One region of the Undibacterium sp. FT79W genome, then DNA from elsewhere that is predicted to be linked to it. Evidence: riboswitches for the same ligand, from Rfam matches in the RefSeq annotation. Region 1 holds a riboswitch; the other holds the start of a gene.
The links. Region 1 has a riboswitch for manganese ahead of H8K38_RS10825 (sodium:calcium antiporter). Riboswitches for the same ligand answer to the same signal wherever they lie in the genome.
Positions count from the first base shown of each region.

Region 1 (7,411 bases):
GAGTATTGAGGGTATCCGGCGTTTGATTCATCCGGATGACTGGCCAGCGGTGTATGCCGAATTGGAACAGGTACGCCACGGTAAAACCGATAACTTTGAGAACGAACATCGAATGCTGCGTAGCGATGGCGGATGGTGTTGGATCAGTGCGCGCGGCAGGGTGATTCTGCATGACGAAGATGGCCGGGCACGTAAGGTGTTTGGTATTTTTACCGATATTTCCGCGCGTCGTGAAGTCGAGGCTGCGCGCATAGAATTAGAGCAACGCCTGACCAAACTGGTGGCGCAAGTACCGGGCGTTGTTTATCAATATCGCCAACGCCCTGATGGTAGCGGCTATTTCCCGTATGCGAGTCCGCATATTGTGGATATTTACGATACGACGCCGGAAGAAGCGGCAAAGGATATTGCTTTTCTGCTTGAGCACGTTCATCCTCAGGATCAGCCGCAACTGCGCGCCAGTATTGACGAATCCGCCCGTGCGCTGACACCCTGGTTCAACGAATATCGCTTTGTCCGTGATAACGGTGAGATACGCTGGTTAGCCGGATGCTCTAATCCTGAGCGTGAAGCTGACGGCAATACCTTGTGGCACGGTTATATACAAGACGTGACCAAACAACATGCAGAGCATGAAGCCTTGCAACAAAGCGAAGAACGTTTACGCCTGACCGTATTGGCGGTGCAGGATGGTCTGTGGAACTGGGATCTTGGCAGCGGTCAGATCCAACTCGATGCGCGTTGTCATGAAATGCTGGGTTATCCGGCACACGATGACACTATTCAATTTGATGACTGGAGCCAGTGGCTGCATCCGCACGACAGAACGAGCGTGCTACAGCAATTACAGGCGCAAATAGAGCGCAGTGAGCCGTTTCATGTTGAAACCCGTCTGCTGACATCACAAGGTGATTGGTGTTGGGTAGAAATACGCGGCCAGATTACGCAGGAACTCAATGGCAAAGGACTACAGGTCATAGGAACGCAGACGGACATCAGTCAGCGCATGGCCGATACAACCTTGCGCCGTGCCTTGCTTGATAATGCGGCGGCGGCTTTGTTTGTGACTACCTCGCAGCGCATTATCCGTCTGGCAAATCAGCGTGCAATTGATACGTTTTCTGAAGATGGCTTAGCATTAACCGGCAGGAGTATTCGCATCATCCATCCTGACGACGATTCTTTTGATACCTTTGGCGGCTATTACAGAACGGTGCGGCAGGATGGCGGTATCAATATTGATTATCAACAGTTTATCGTTGGTGGTGAGTTGCGCTGGTTTGCGGTTCGTGGCAGTTTGCTGGATCCCGATAACCCTGAGGGTGATCTGATATGGACCATGGTCGATACCACCGAGCGCCGGCGGATAGAGGATGCGTTACGCAGTACCCGCGCGCACTTATTTGAAGTCATACAACATTTTCCGGGTGGCGTTCTGGCGCAAAATCAGAATGGTGACGTTGTTGTGGCGAACCGAGTGATCTGTGATCTTCTGGGGGTGCAGACGCCTCCTGTGGCGCTGACCGGGATCAACCGGGAAGCCTTTCGCAAAATGATTTCGCAAGACATTCTGGATACATTCCAAGAATCTGTCGAAGATGGCGAATACAGTTTGCCGGATGGCCGCACCATCAGAATTAATCTGATTCCGCTGAAAAACGGCGACGACAATATTGGTCGCCTGATGATCGTCAGTGACGTCACCGAGCGGCGACGCCATGAGCAGAATCTGGAGTATTTAGCGACTACTGATGCGCTCACGGGATTGGCGAATCGCCGCGCCTTCATGGCGCGTCTGCAGGCAGAGCTGACATTGATCGCGCAAGGCGGAAAAGGCGGCATGCTGATTATGCTCGACCTTGATCACTTCAAGCATGTGAATGACAGCTTTGGTCACGCTGCCGGCGACGCAGTGCTGGTTTACCTTGCCGGTCTTCTGCACGGCAATACCATGCGTAAAGACGATCTGGCCGGCCGTCTGGGGGGCGAGGAATTTGCTGTGCTGTTACCGAATACCAGCGCTGAAGACGGCATGATGGTCGCTGAACGTTTACGTATTGCTCTGGAAGACAGCAAGATCGATTCCGGTGAAGGCCATTGCATCAGAATCACTCTGAGCGGAGGTATCGCAGCGCTGAATGGCAGCCCCGAGAGCATTTTAGCGGAGGCCGATGCGGCGCTATATCGGGCTAAAAACGGTGGACGCAACCGCATCGTAAAGGCACAGAAATAAGAACAGTGCGGGATTCAGCGTTTGCATGATGTTCATCGCGGTGCGGTCGCTTTTTCCAGTTCATGCAACCATAACATTGCGTGTTCGCGATTTGTTCCGCACATGTCATGTGACGCCTGCAAGCCCGAACAGCAGGCAGGTCGCTCAGGCTTCCCAAAAATCAGACATCGCAGATCGTCTGCCAGCTGTATACATTTAACGCCTGCAGGCTTCCCTTCAGGCATGCCAGGTATCGGGCTGGAAATCGATGGTGCGATACAGCACGCACCGCAAGCATCACGACACTGCATGGATCGCATCCTTTTTTTGGGATAAGGCGGACTGGGCGGATATTGTTCTGTGGAATGCGTTAACAGCATTCTCTGAATTTGCGCGTGTTGGCTTACGACCGTGAATTCTTTTCATACTTGCTTAGACATCCAATGATTAATGAGCCAGGGTGCGATGGCGTTGCGCTTGGTAGAACGGCTAATACCTGCATGCAGGTGATGCCGTCAATTCATCATTTTAAGTGCAGATTTTGGCATTTTGTCGCATTTGCCTGGTTTTGCCGCTGTCTTTCTAGCATGATGCGCAGGATGTTTCATCCGAATATAGTCTTGAATGAGTCGTCTTTAAAATCAAAGAGTTAAGCATTCGTCTTTGCTTAGGCGTGCTATGTTACAACTTGAACAGAAATAGCCTTCTTCTGATTTTGCGCTGCTTACGACAATATATTCTTGAATCAATTAGTGTTAATTTGTGCTTAAAATTGACCTATTTTTCTGGATAATTTGTTTCTAAATTTAGGGTCTCAAACTAAATTGCGTATTCTCATCTATTTCCGCCGGCTGTTCTCGCTTAAACCATGTCACTCGTTCCAGCCCAATGCCGTCCAGTGGCCGGATAGCTTGAAGCTAGGCTAGTGTTCGTGGAGTTGTCGGCATCGCCGTTCGAAGTTGTGAGATTTCACGTATTTTTCAGCTAAGCAAGATGCTATCTTGCACAGACATAGTCCGAGTTCGGCCAAGAACGGACATTCAACGCTGGTGAAAAAACCTGTTCATGTCAATGAACAGGTTTTTTATTTTGTCACTTACATTCTCTCAGTAAAGAACTGTATGCCGGTGCGTTTGACTAGTTCTTCATAGGTGATCGATTTTCCTGCTTTTGTGTTGTCGATGTTTTCGACCCAGTAAGCCCATCTCTTGTTTTCTGAAGGGTCGTAGACCAGTTTGAAAAGATATTTGGGTAGCCGCATAACCGACCTGACGCTAGGTTGAATGAGGACTGTAGGGTGTTTCAAGTATTTCGCATACTCTCATTTTTACACATCAATCTACTGATAATTAATAAAATTATACCAACCATCAATTTAGCATGTTATCCACAGTCCAGCCCGCTGCTCAATGTATCGAGCAACCATGCACAGGATCTACTCGACTTCAAGGATTACCTCTTTGAGGTGGTAGAGCATCAATTGGGGCATCGATTGGCGTTACTGGTTTCACACTACGTGTATTGCTCCCGGAACGACCTTTTGGGAGGGCATTTTATCGCTTGATGCGGCTCTCCCAAAGCTAAAAGTTAGACTATCGAAGCTGTAGACGACGTTCAACCTGAGAAGTCTGATACTTGTCTCTGCTAGTGCAATCAGCGTGGAAAATAGAAGGCAATAAGCAAAGCAAAAACGCCGTATAAAGCACTAACAGCGATCAGCACACGACTATCGACTGCGCCACGCCTAAAAAGCTGCCACAGAAATACAATTGCTAAGGTGGTCAATACGCCTGCAGCCACCAGGGGGCCATCGAAGAGCCATGGAGTAAAAAAGATGCCTAAAGCGCTGGGGATGGTCGCTTGAATCATCATGGCTCCGGAAATATTAGCTAGCGCTAAGCGCTCTTTGCCTTGCCGTATCCAGATAAGTGCATTCATCATCTCTGGCAACTCAGTTGCCACTGGGCTCAGCAATAATGCCACCAGGTGCGGTGGCCACTGTAAGTTTGTACCGATACTCTCAAGCTGCCCAACAAAAACATGGGATGCTGCACTAATCACGATCAAAGCAAGCGTTACCTGCAAGCCAGCCCATTTCAGGGAAGGTTCTAATTCGGACGGGCGGATTTTAAGGAGCTCGATCTCCTCCTCTTCAGGTGCGGTATCGCTCTCTTGAATTTCGCGCCATACGTAGATTGCATAGGCTGCCAAGAAAAGTATGCCCAACCAAGGCTTGATCGCAAAAGCGACTAAACCGAGTCCAACTTTCACCACAAACACCGCAAGAAATGCAACTTGATCCCGGCTTAAACGAACATGGTCGGCGTGAATATGATGCGTATCCCGTTCGAGTCGCCGACGATGAAAAAGTAAGGCCAAACCAACGACGGCATAGCCCAGTGTGGCGAGAACAAGAGGGCCTCCCATGGCTGCACCAACGCCAATATCCTTTTGGTCTGGTGTGGTACCAAACACAACGGACATAAAGGTTACCGCACTTTCAGGCAATGCCGTACCAAAAGCGGCGAGCACAGAACCAACGGCAGTTGCACCGAGATTCAAACGACGACCGAACCATTCGATACCGTTGACGAAGTATTCGCAGGCTAAATAGATGGCACCTGCAGATGAAAAAAATAGGATAAGTGTCAGGAACATGAAGTTATTGTGCCGGGCAAGTAAGATTCCAATGGCGCGCAAATGCGACTTGCCCGGCTGGCAAAACGCATGCGGCCAAAGGTCTCGCCTAGCTCTCCTAATACAGAGGCTGAGCACGCCATGAGACATGAGGTCTCAAGTTTGTTGACGTGATCTCTTTAGCGGGGCTGCTAAAGATGGCTACTCCCCAATGACAATAGCCCGCATTTTACTGTTTTTTTTAAATATTGATATGGTTCATTGCCACTAAAATGCTTCTCGCCGAAGTCACAAGCCATTTATGGGATGCTATATGCTGGGAATCTCTTGGTTATTCAGGTAGCTGAGAATCATTATTTAAAAAGACAAATTAAATTGCCTGAATGTGGTTTTATTGCTTGACACACTTTTGAAGTAAAAACTAAAATTCTGCATCGAAAAAATATGGAGCTTTGATCTTGGACAGTTGCAGTTGTCGCTTGCTAAATTTGGGTAACACCCCAGCCAACATCGCTTAAGCTTCGCAGTCATTTCTCTGCTACAGCTAAGAGTTAGCTGTAGTGTCAACGACTTCACGTCGTCATCCCCACTTACCGTTTGCCGCATTGCGCGTTTGCGTGACTATCTATTTTTGCACTTGCAACTAATAGGCTATTCAAACACATTCGCCGTAACTAAGTAGTTTTTTTCTACTTGGACAAGAGACACTTTTTGCTTTTTGAACTTACCTCGTTCTGGATCACTAAACATTTCATACAAAGTGAACTCCAGATTTGAAGGTCATTGAAAATGAGAGAAGTTCGATATCACACCGAACTTCTCATTTGTACGAGTTTCTTTTTCAAGTGAGTATAAAAATGAAAAAATTAGAAATTACACGTTTCACATCCTCAAGCCGTACGTTGGACAGAGTCGTTAACTGGACATTTGGTTGGTCGAGCAAGCAAGTAGATGCGACAATTAAAAGCAATCATCGATTTTCAAACCGCAGCGTAAGAAGCGGTAGTGGGATCTACGGTATGTTGGTCTCAAAATCACATTCAAGCCGTTAATCATCAATATAAATTTGTATTGCATTTCATTTTCTGAAGTGCATTTAAACAGTATTCAATCAATGGAGTTTTTCGTGGGCATAAGCTCAGATTGTTATAGTTGTCGATTATTAATTTTGACTCTGCCGTAGCACGACCTGCCAAGAATTCTCTTGCCGTCGTCTTGCTACATGCAGATGGCGGTATCCAAACAGTGGAAATTATTTTCTCACTACCGACCTCCAAACTAATTCGTCGAGACCATATAGCACATTGTTATTTGTTTCGATATTGATCTAGATTTTCATCATTGGGGTTATTCGTCAATGATGAGCACCGTCTGCGTGCGCGCAAACATCGATCAATTGACAATTGAACTTAAGCCGACAAAAACGCTTTTTAATTCGTTCATTTTTGCGGAGTTTTGTTATGTTTCAAATCACTAAAATAAAGATTGCAGTGTGCTCAGTCTTCGTCACTTTTTCGGGCATTACCATGACTGCGTGCGCAGCAGATATTGCACCTGAAAATAATGCGATTCTCACTACGCCATCTTTTCTGTTAGATGAATGGAGTACCCATTGGCAAATGACCTATGTAAATCAATGGCATCCTGATTTTACTGCACCATACAGCGGTACAAACAGCATGGATCCGTCTGCTCGAAATACAAATACCACTGACATAACCTTGTTTCTCGGTCGCTGTTTAGGGAAAAATACTGAGCTGTGGTTAAACCCAGAGATAGATCAAGGTTTTGGTTTAAGCAACACGGTGGGAATGGCTGGGTTTCCGAACGGAGAGGGCTACAAAATTGGCGAGAATCGTCCCTATCTTCGCCTACCACGCGCATTTGTACGTCACGTCATTTCATTGAGTGGTGATGAACAAAAAGTCGAAGAAAGTACCAACCAATTGGCGTCGACGCAAAGTACAAATAATATAGTCATAACTGTTGGTAAATTCTCGGTCGTTGATATTTTTGATAATAATAGTTACGCGCATGATCCACGATCTGACTTTTTAAACTGGTCAATTATCGACTCGGGCACATTTGACTATGCGGCGGATTCCTGGGGTTTTACGAACGGTGCGACGATTGAATGGAATCAAGATAAGTGGAGTCTGCGTGGTGGCGCATTCCAAATGTCTGAAGTTCCAAATCAAAAGGTGGTGGGATTTCATTTTCATCAGCATAGTTTCGTGGCTGAACTCGAACACCGCCATGAGTGGGATGGGCACCCAGGAAAAATCAAACTATTAGCATTTGTTAACGTTGGTAGGATGGGGGATTACCGTGATGCAGTTCGACTTGGACAACTGACTAATGCCACGCCTGATACTTCCCTTGTTCGCCATGACAGCTCTAACCCGGGTATCACACTAAATTTTGAACAAGAACTGACGAACGATTTAGGTGTATTTGCTCGCATGGGTGTCAACAGTGGAAAAAAAGAAGCCTATGAATTTACTGACATCAATCGTTCGATTTCGGGTGGTTTTTCATTGCAAGGAACTAGCTGGGGAAGAG
Region 1 is NZ_JACOGB010000005.1:258,400-265,810, forward strand. Features, by position in the region: gene H8K38_RS10815 (PAS domain-containing protein) at 1-2,233, shown strand, start outside; gene H8K38_RS18445 (YkgJ family cysteine cluster protein) at 2,266-2,532, opposite strand; gene H8K38_RS10820 (hypothetical protein) at 3,309-3,473, opposite strand; gene H8K38_RS10825 (sodium:calcium antiporter) at 3,866-4,870, opposite strand; yybP-ykoY riboswitch at 4,961-5,071, opposite strand; gene H8K38_RS10830 (carbohydrate porin) at 6,310-7,411, shown strand, end outside.

Region 2 (7,411 bases), on a different contig from region 1:
CTCACGCGTTTGTGGCATTGGGCCGTCTGCTGCGGAGCAAACCAGGATCGCGCCGTCCATCTGAGCCGCACCAGTGATCATGTTTTTAACATAGTCAGCATGGCCTGGGCAGTCAACGTGAGCGTAGTGGCGTGTTGCTGTTTCGTATTCAACGTGGGCAGTATTAATTGTAATACCGCGTGCTTTTTCTTCTGGTGCTGCGTCGATTTCGTCGTATTTCTTCGCTTCGCCACCGAATTTTGCAGACAATACTGTTGCAATCGCTGCTGTCAATGTTGTTTTACCGTGATCAACGTGACCAATTGTACCTACGTTGACGTGCGGCTTGGTGCGTTCGAACTTACCTTTTGCCATTTTGGACTCCTAACGATTTTATGAGATACTCAGGCACGCGCCCGACGACTTCAGACTTGAAACACCAGCTTACATGGTGCCCTTGACGTGGATTGAACACGTGGCCTCTCCCTTACCAAGGGAGTGCTCTACCACTGAGCTACAAGGGCAGCTTAGTCTGCACAAAGCCATGCAAAATAACTGGAGCGGGTGAAGGGAATCGAACCCTCGTCATAAGCTTGGAAGGCTTCAGCTCTACCATTGAGCTACACCCGCAGGGGCTACCACTTCAGCCGCAATACAAATTCTTTCCTATGGTGGAGGGGGCTGGATTCGAACCAGCGTACTCAGAGAGAACAGATTTACAGTCTGTCGCCTTTAACCACTCGGCCACCCCTCCATAGGGAACTCAGAACTATAGAGATCCGAAGCACTGATGTCAAGAGCTATTTAAAAAAATTGTCGAAAAGAGTCAATTTCGTGCATGCGACAGCTGGAAGGAATCAACGCCGTCAAATTTTTCGAAGTCCTGAGATAAAACACTGATTGGCAGCGCAAGCTTTTTATCCATTGCGACTGCAACAAAACGCCACTCCAGAGCACCATTACTCTGTGCAATCGCCAACGTACCACTGGCCATTTCATAACCGCGTCTCAAAGCCATTTCGCCCATTGTTTTCTCATCCGGCAAAAATCCCTTTTTAAAACGTATCGTGATCACAATTGCCGCTTGTGAAGGTAACCAAGACTCAAGGCGATGCACCCATACCATGCAGGCGGCCGACAAAAGCGCCAACAGAATTGCCGCGGCATAAAAACCTACTCCGACCAAAACACCGATCGCAGATGATGCCCACACCGAAGCAGCCGTCGTCAAACCGCTGATCGTAAATCCTTCCTTCATGATCACACCGGCACCGAGAAAGCCAATACCGGTGACGATTCCCTGAATAATTCTGGTCGGATCAAGCGCCACCGGCGCTATCGCGCGACCGCCGTACCAGAAGTCAGGGTAGCCGGCAATCACGACCAACGCTGCAGAAGCCATACATACCAGCCCGTAGGTCCGCATGCCTGCGGCACGTCCGTGATAAGAGCGCTCGTAGCCGACGACAAAGCCCAGCAACATTGCGCCAGCCAGATTCAAGAATATGATTATGTTGGCGTTCAGCTCGGCGGCCGACCAGAAACTCATGAAATGACTCAGGTAACTTCCCATAACGCCCCATAAATGATGTAAATCGTTTTTTAGTTTATCAACTATCAGTCTGCGGCGGAAAGCAATTTACGCTACCTGCGTAAGATATCCGGATAAAAATCAGTTCCCGTTTTTTTAAACCTATCGTCCGCAAGCGACTATGCAGTATAATCCGCGCTCACATTCATTGGGGAGTAGCCTGCTTCAGCCTTGCTGAAGAAATCGCATCAACATACTTGACTCAACAGTCATGGTGCGGTTGATCCTGTGATCAGCAATGGATCAGCGATGATCTGCGCGGGATTTGGCAAGACCTTTGATAGTTGCACTTCTGTTACCGGAGATCGGGCGGAGTGTTGCTGTCATTGGTTATCAGCGCCCGATCTCAATAAAAATCATGGAAGCTTTCCTCGTCTCTGCTCTGGCCGTCACCGTTGGCGAAATTGGTGACAAAACACAATTGCTCGCCTTATTACTGGCAGCGCGCTATAAAAAACCAATCCCTATCATTCTCGGCATATTGATTGCCACCTTAGCCAATCATGCTCTGGCCGGATTACTGGGCCAATGGGTTGCCACTAATATTCCCTCCACGTTGTTGCGCTGGGCGCTAGGATTATCTTTTCTGGCCATTGCAGCCTGGACACTGAAACCTGATGAAATGGAAGATGAAGGTCTGAGTGAAGGAAAATACGGCGTCTTCGCGCTGACCTGCATCACTTTCTTTATTGCCGAAATCGGCGATAAAACACAGCTGGCAACGGTCGCACTGGCAGCAAAATACTCGAATCTCTACCTGGTTATCGCCGGTACAACGCTGGGTATGTTGATTGCTGATATTCCTGCAGTCTTTTTAGGAAAAATCGCAGCGCCGAATTTTCCATTCAAAATAGTCCGCTGGATTGCTGCTGGCGTATTCGCTATTCTTGGCGTCTTGGTGCTGATGGGTATCGGCGATCGTTTTTTATAAAGAGAAAGAAATGCTGACGATTTATCATAATCCGCGTTGCTCCAAATCCCGTGAAGCACTGGCGATACTCGAATCTGCCTGCGCCGAACACGCGCAGGAGTTAAAGGTCATCGACTACCAGAAAACACCGCTCTCGGTCGGACAATTAACGACACTGCTGGAACAACTGGGCGGCGATGTACAACAAATGTTGCGCAATAACGAAGCGGAATATGCCGAGAAAAATTTAGCGGAAGCCGACGATTCCCGCGCGCTTCAGGCCATCGCTGATTGTCCCAAATTACTGCAACGTCCTATCGCTACATTCAATGGAACAGCGGTCATAGGACGTCCGCCGGAGCAAGTGCTGCATCTATTTAAGAAAGTGTCATCACATGAGTGAATTTAAACTTGCCGCTGGCAGTATCGTCAAATTCGGTTGCACAACAACCCAGCTTTATCCGATTTTAAGAAATGGTATCGCGATGAGTAGTGTGCGCCAGGGTTTGCAAGATGCCGCTGGCGCATCAATACCAGGAATCATGATAGGCGAGTTGATGGCTTACTTCGCTGCGTGTGCAGATTTCTGCAATAACACCGGCGCGGTCCATCACGCACATCAGGACATCATGGCAGCTTTCGTGCAGGCGCTGCAGAATAATCGCGGCGAAAAACCGCAAATGCCGGAGCTGGAAAGCATTGCCAGTGAAACCGGCTTACCGGTCGTGCTGGAAATCGTGCTCGGGGAAGATTGCGTCGTACTGGCAGACACGCATTTCGTCAGTGAAGGTGAAGCCGAGAAAAGCTGGAAACTCTGGCGCAGTGGTTCTTTGCAAAGAGAAGGCGGAATTCCGGCGAGTTGGATCAAACAATTCTATTTCCCGCGCCTGCTCGATTACCGCGATATCAGCGTTGCCAGAAATCCACGCAGTCTGGAACAAACCACCGATACAGCGTTGATGGTCGGTGGCCTGATGCAATCGTGGCACAAAGACACACCGGCAGATTTACTGAATGCCTTCAATAAGCAATACGGTCGCATTAATTTTTCTCAGCGCAGTCAATTTGATGAAACATCGCTGGAGCGCTTCTTCAATCTGAATGCCATGCTGGACCCGGCAACCCGCTTGTTAAATCAAATGACCATCTGGCAAGACATTGATTCTCTCGCCAAGAAACAAGGTATTGAGCTGAACTAAAGCAAATCAGTTGGACGGACTGCGTTTGACGAAAAACAGCGCAGCCCCAATCGCCATCAGTATCCCGCCGAAGAAGCGATTCTGGCTTTTTAACCAGCGTGGATCACTGAAATATCTCTGCATGGTCGAGGCGGCATACGCATAGCTATGCATCACGATCAGATCAACGCCGCACATAGTCGCCCCGAGTATGCAAAGCTGCGGCAACAACGGCGCATCATGCGAAATAAATTGTGGTAACACCGCCACCATAAAAATGATGCCTTTAGGATTCGTTGTATTTGTAAAAAATCCGATCAGGAAACGTCGGCGCGCAGTGGGCAACTGTGTCAGCGTGACGTTTTTTTCTTCTTCCTTCACCACTTCTACCCGCGCACGCCATTGATTAAATCCAAGATAAATCAAATACAGCGCACCAACGATTTTAACGATATTAAACGCGAATTCTGACGCTAACAGAATCGAACCCACCCCTGCCCCGGCAATCGCCAGAATCAACAACAAGCCAGCCTGCAAGCCCAGTATCGTTGTACTGGCTTTTTTGACGCCGTAATTCAGCCCATGCGACATTGATAACACTGCACCAGAACCAGGGGAAATAGCGATTACACAAGCGGCAATCAGAAAGGCAAACCAGGTAGAAAAAGTCATAATCATCAATAGCGACGAGCGCTGAAATTAAACTGCAAAAAAAAACTATTGTAGCCGCTGCACCGCAGGCAGCCGCAGATCGTAGAATAAAAAATCAGCCTCGCATCATCGCGGCGAGTAACTGACTTTTCAAGGTCTTGATCAAAGCGGTTTCATCCGGCGGCACGCCTTCATCCGCGGTGGTCGCGCGATCCGCATAAAACAAGCCTAGAGGCTTCTTTTGTATGACCAGCGGCAAAATAATAAAACTACGGGCGTCCGGTAATAATTCCTGATGCCAGGCTGGCAATAAACTGCGGATTTTTGGCACCATCGCATCCGAAATCATCACGTCAGCATTATTGCTTAAGGCCAGCGCAAATAAATCAGACTCGGATTTGCCGCCGAAGAAAAAGCTCTTTTGCCGTTCGGCATAATGTTCACCAACCGCCAGCCGCGCGACATAACGCCCGCTGCTGATATCGCGCAGGCAGACTGTGGCAAAACGAAATCCCATGCTGGTGTACAAGGTTTCGAGCACCAGCAAGATCAGATCATTCAATTTATAGTCATCGGAGGTCAGCATCTGCGTCACATCCTGCACGCCGGTCAGCAACAGATCACGCGCGTTGTGCGGTTTTCCGCTGGGGTAACGAATCGCTTCCTGCGCGGGAGTGACTTCGGCGGTCTTCAGCAAAAATTCACTGGGAACGCCCAGCGTTTTCAATAATTCCGGCGCTTCTGCATTCGCCTCTGGCAAGGCAATATCCATGCTCTTTGCCATCTGGCGGGTCTCAGCTTCAACTTTGAGCAACAAATCGTCCAGCATCGCCTGATCCAGCTCCAGCACTTTACCGAAGCGCTTCAGCAATTTTTCATAACGGGCTGATTTATCGCCGACACCCGAAATCAGAATACCGGCCAGCGCATCGCTGAAGCTTGCCACTTGTTTCAGCCATTCATTACGTTGCGTGCTCTTGCGCAGCTCGCCGGAAGGCAACGGCGCCATCGCCTGAATAATCGCATCCGGAATTTTCCAGCCTTGCAACGCCAGCTCGCCAAAACGCTCGAAGCTACAGCCGAGCAACAAGACCGATGCCGCATCCTCACTGGTTTCTCCGGTGGCGGCAACATTCTGGATACGAGAAAATAATCCGTGGTCAAACGAGGCAATCAGAACCTTGCCGACATTCTTGAACAAGGAAGCAACCGCCGCTTCTTCGCCATCCTGAAAACGCCCACGCTGTGCAATTTCGCGGCCGATAATACTGGCGCACAAAGAATGAATCAGCTCTTTACGTACACTGATCGCCTGCGCCTGATCTTTGAAAAAATCGACCAGCAGCATCGCCAGAGCGCTGGTTTTAACGGTATTGAATCCGAGCAGAAATATCGAGCGTGAAATGGTAGTCACCGCAGCGCCAGCCGCAGTCCGGTATTGCACCGTATTTGCCAGCCGCAATATTTTTTGCGTCAGGCCGACATCCGACAAGACAAAATGCGCGAGACGGGAAACCGAGTCTTCGCCGGACGAAGTAATTTCAACGACTTTAGCGATCGCGACACCCAGTGTCGGTAAATCGTTTTCGTCTCGGATTTTTTTTAATAAGCGCTCGCGATGCGACTCGAGGGGAATCTGAGAAAAACCTGCTGTTGGATAAGTTGCCATAGTTCCTGCGTGTGCAGCCAATGAATTCGACAAGATACTGTGCGACTCCTGCCTGCCGTTCGATCAATCGCCGATACGGCTGGCAGATATGGCAATCGATCTAATTTTTTGTAAAACGACTGATACTCAAACCATACTTTTTCTGCAGCTCATCATATAAACCCCGAATCGCCTTCAGACGCGGATTCATAGGATCAAGATGACGCGCAGATTCGATCAGCGCCTTCGCCTGCTCACCGATAGTATTGTCCCAGCCAAGATTTTCCAGACATTTCAATGCCGCCAGCGCAGCATTCATCACCACTTGTGAATTGTCCGGCGATTTACGGGCAGCGGCCGTCATCAGCTCAACCGAGCCGCGGAAATCACCCTGCTTCGCTTTTTGCACACCCAGCGCCACCAGATCCATAACTTCCTTCTTGCTGCGCTGTGCCAGCTCTTTCGCCAGATGCCCTTTGCCGGCGCTTTCAAACACGCCCATCGCCTTGTTCATGACCTGCTGGTTACTCGCCGCATTTTTCATCACGTCGAGAATAATTTCGGAAGCCGCGTCTTCATTGTCGTTATCAAGGCAACTCTTCGCCAGACCGATCTTGGCACCGGTCGATAAACCGATGTCTTCGCGCGAGGCTTCGACGGCGGCACCGAGTTCTTCGGTCAACCTCGCGTCACCGGTTTTGGCATGCACCATCGCATTTGAAATCGCGCGGCAGGCCGCGGTCTTTTTCAGACCGACCATACTTCTGTCCATGTCTCGGATCACCGATTTAGCCTGATCGGTATCGCCTTTTTTGACCAGTGCATCGACCAGATTCATGTGATCTTCAGGATCACGGAATTCAGAAAATTTTGCCTTGCTGACGACTTTTTTAAACACGTTTTCTGCGGTTTCGATGTCACCGGTTTCCATCGCAATCCGGCCCAGATTACGTAAGCGGCGTACACCGTGCGGCGAAACGGCGACCGCCGTATCCAGCACTTCTTTCGCTTCGGGGAGCTGGCCAACCATTTCATGTGTTTTGGCAAGCCAGTCATACGCATCCATGTACTTGCTGTTTTCCGCGACCAGATTTTTCAGGATGCTTTCCGCTTCCTGATATTTTCCCTGCATGTACAGCGTTTTCGCCAGCCCCAGACGAGCCCAGGCGACGGCTTTCATTTCAAACAGCTGGGTGTACAGCGCTTCGGCTTCTGCGGCTTCGCCCAGTACCACATGCAGTTCGGCGCGCAGGCGCATGAAATCAATCACGTAGCGCGGAAATTCACGTTCGCCGTGGTAGGTGGCGGTAATCGCCTCGCTCACTTGGCCCTGTTCCATCAGGTTATACACATCGACAAAAGCTTTGCGTTTTTCCAGCGCGCGAACCACACGTTCCAGCAGCATGTCAGCAGTAAATGGCTTGAGCAGGTAATCAGACGGGGCAAGTTCAGCG
Region 2 is NZ_JACOGB010000003.1:182-7,592, forward strand. Features, by position in the region: partial or broken gene H8K38_RS05435 (GTP-binding protein) at 1-354, opposite strand, end outside; tRNA gene H8K38_RS05440 (tRNA-Thr) at 429-503, opposite strand; tRNA gene H8K38_RS05445 (tRNA-Gly) at 536-609, opposite strand; tRNA gene H8K38_RS05450 (tRNA-Tyr) at 649-733, opposite strand; gene H8K38_RS05455 (MgtC/SapB family protein) at 806-1,528, opposite strand; yybP-ykoY riboswitch at 1,709-1,836, shown strand; gene H8K38_RS05460 (TMEM165/GDT1 family protein) at 1,929-2,501, shown strand; gene H8K38_RS05465 (arsenate reductase family protein) at 2,512-2,883, shown strand; gene H8K38_RS05470 (hypothetical protein) at 2,876-3,679, shown strand; gene H8K38_RS05475 (LysE family transporter) at 3,686-4,330, opposite strand; gene H8K38_RS05480 (HDOD domain-containing protein) at 4,425-5,978, opposite strand; gene H8K38_RS05485 (tetratricopeptide repeat-containing response regulator) at 6,079-7,411, opposite strand, start outside.
Region 2: another riboswitch for manganese. It lies ahead of H8K38_RS05460 (TMEM165/GDT1 family protein); the one in region 1 lies ahead of H8K38_RS10825 (sodium:calcium antiporter).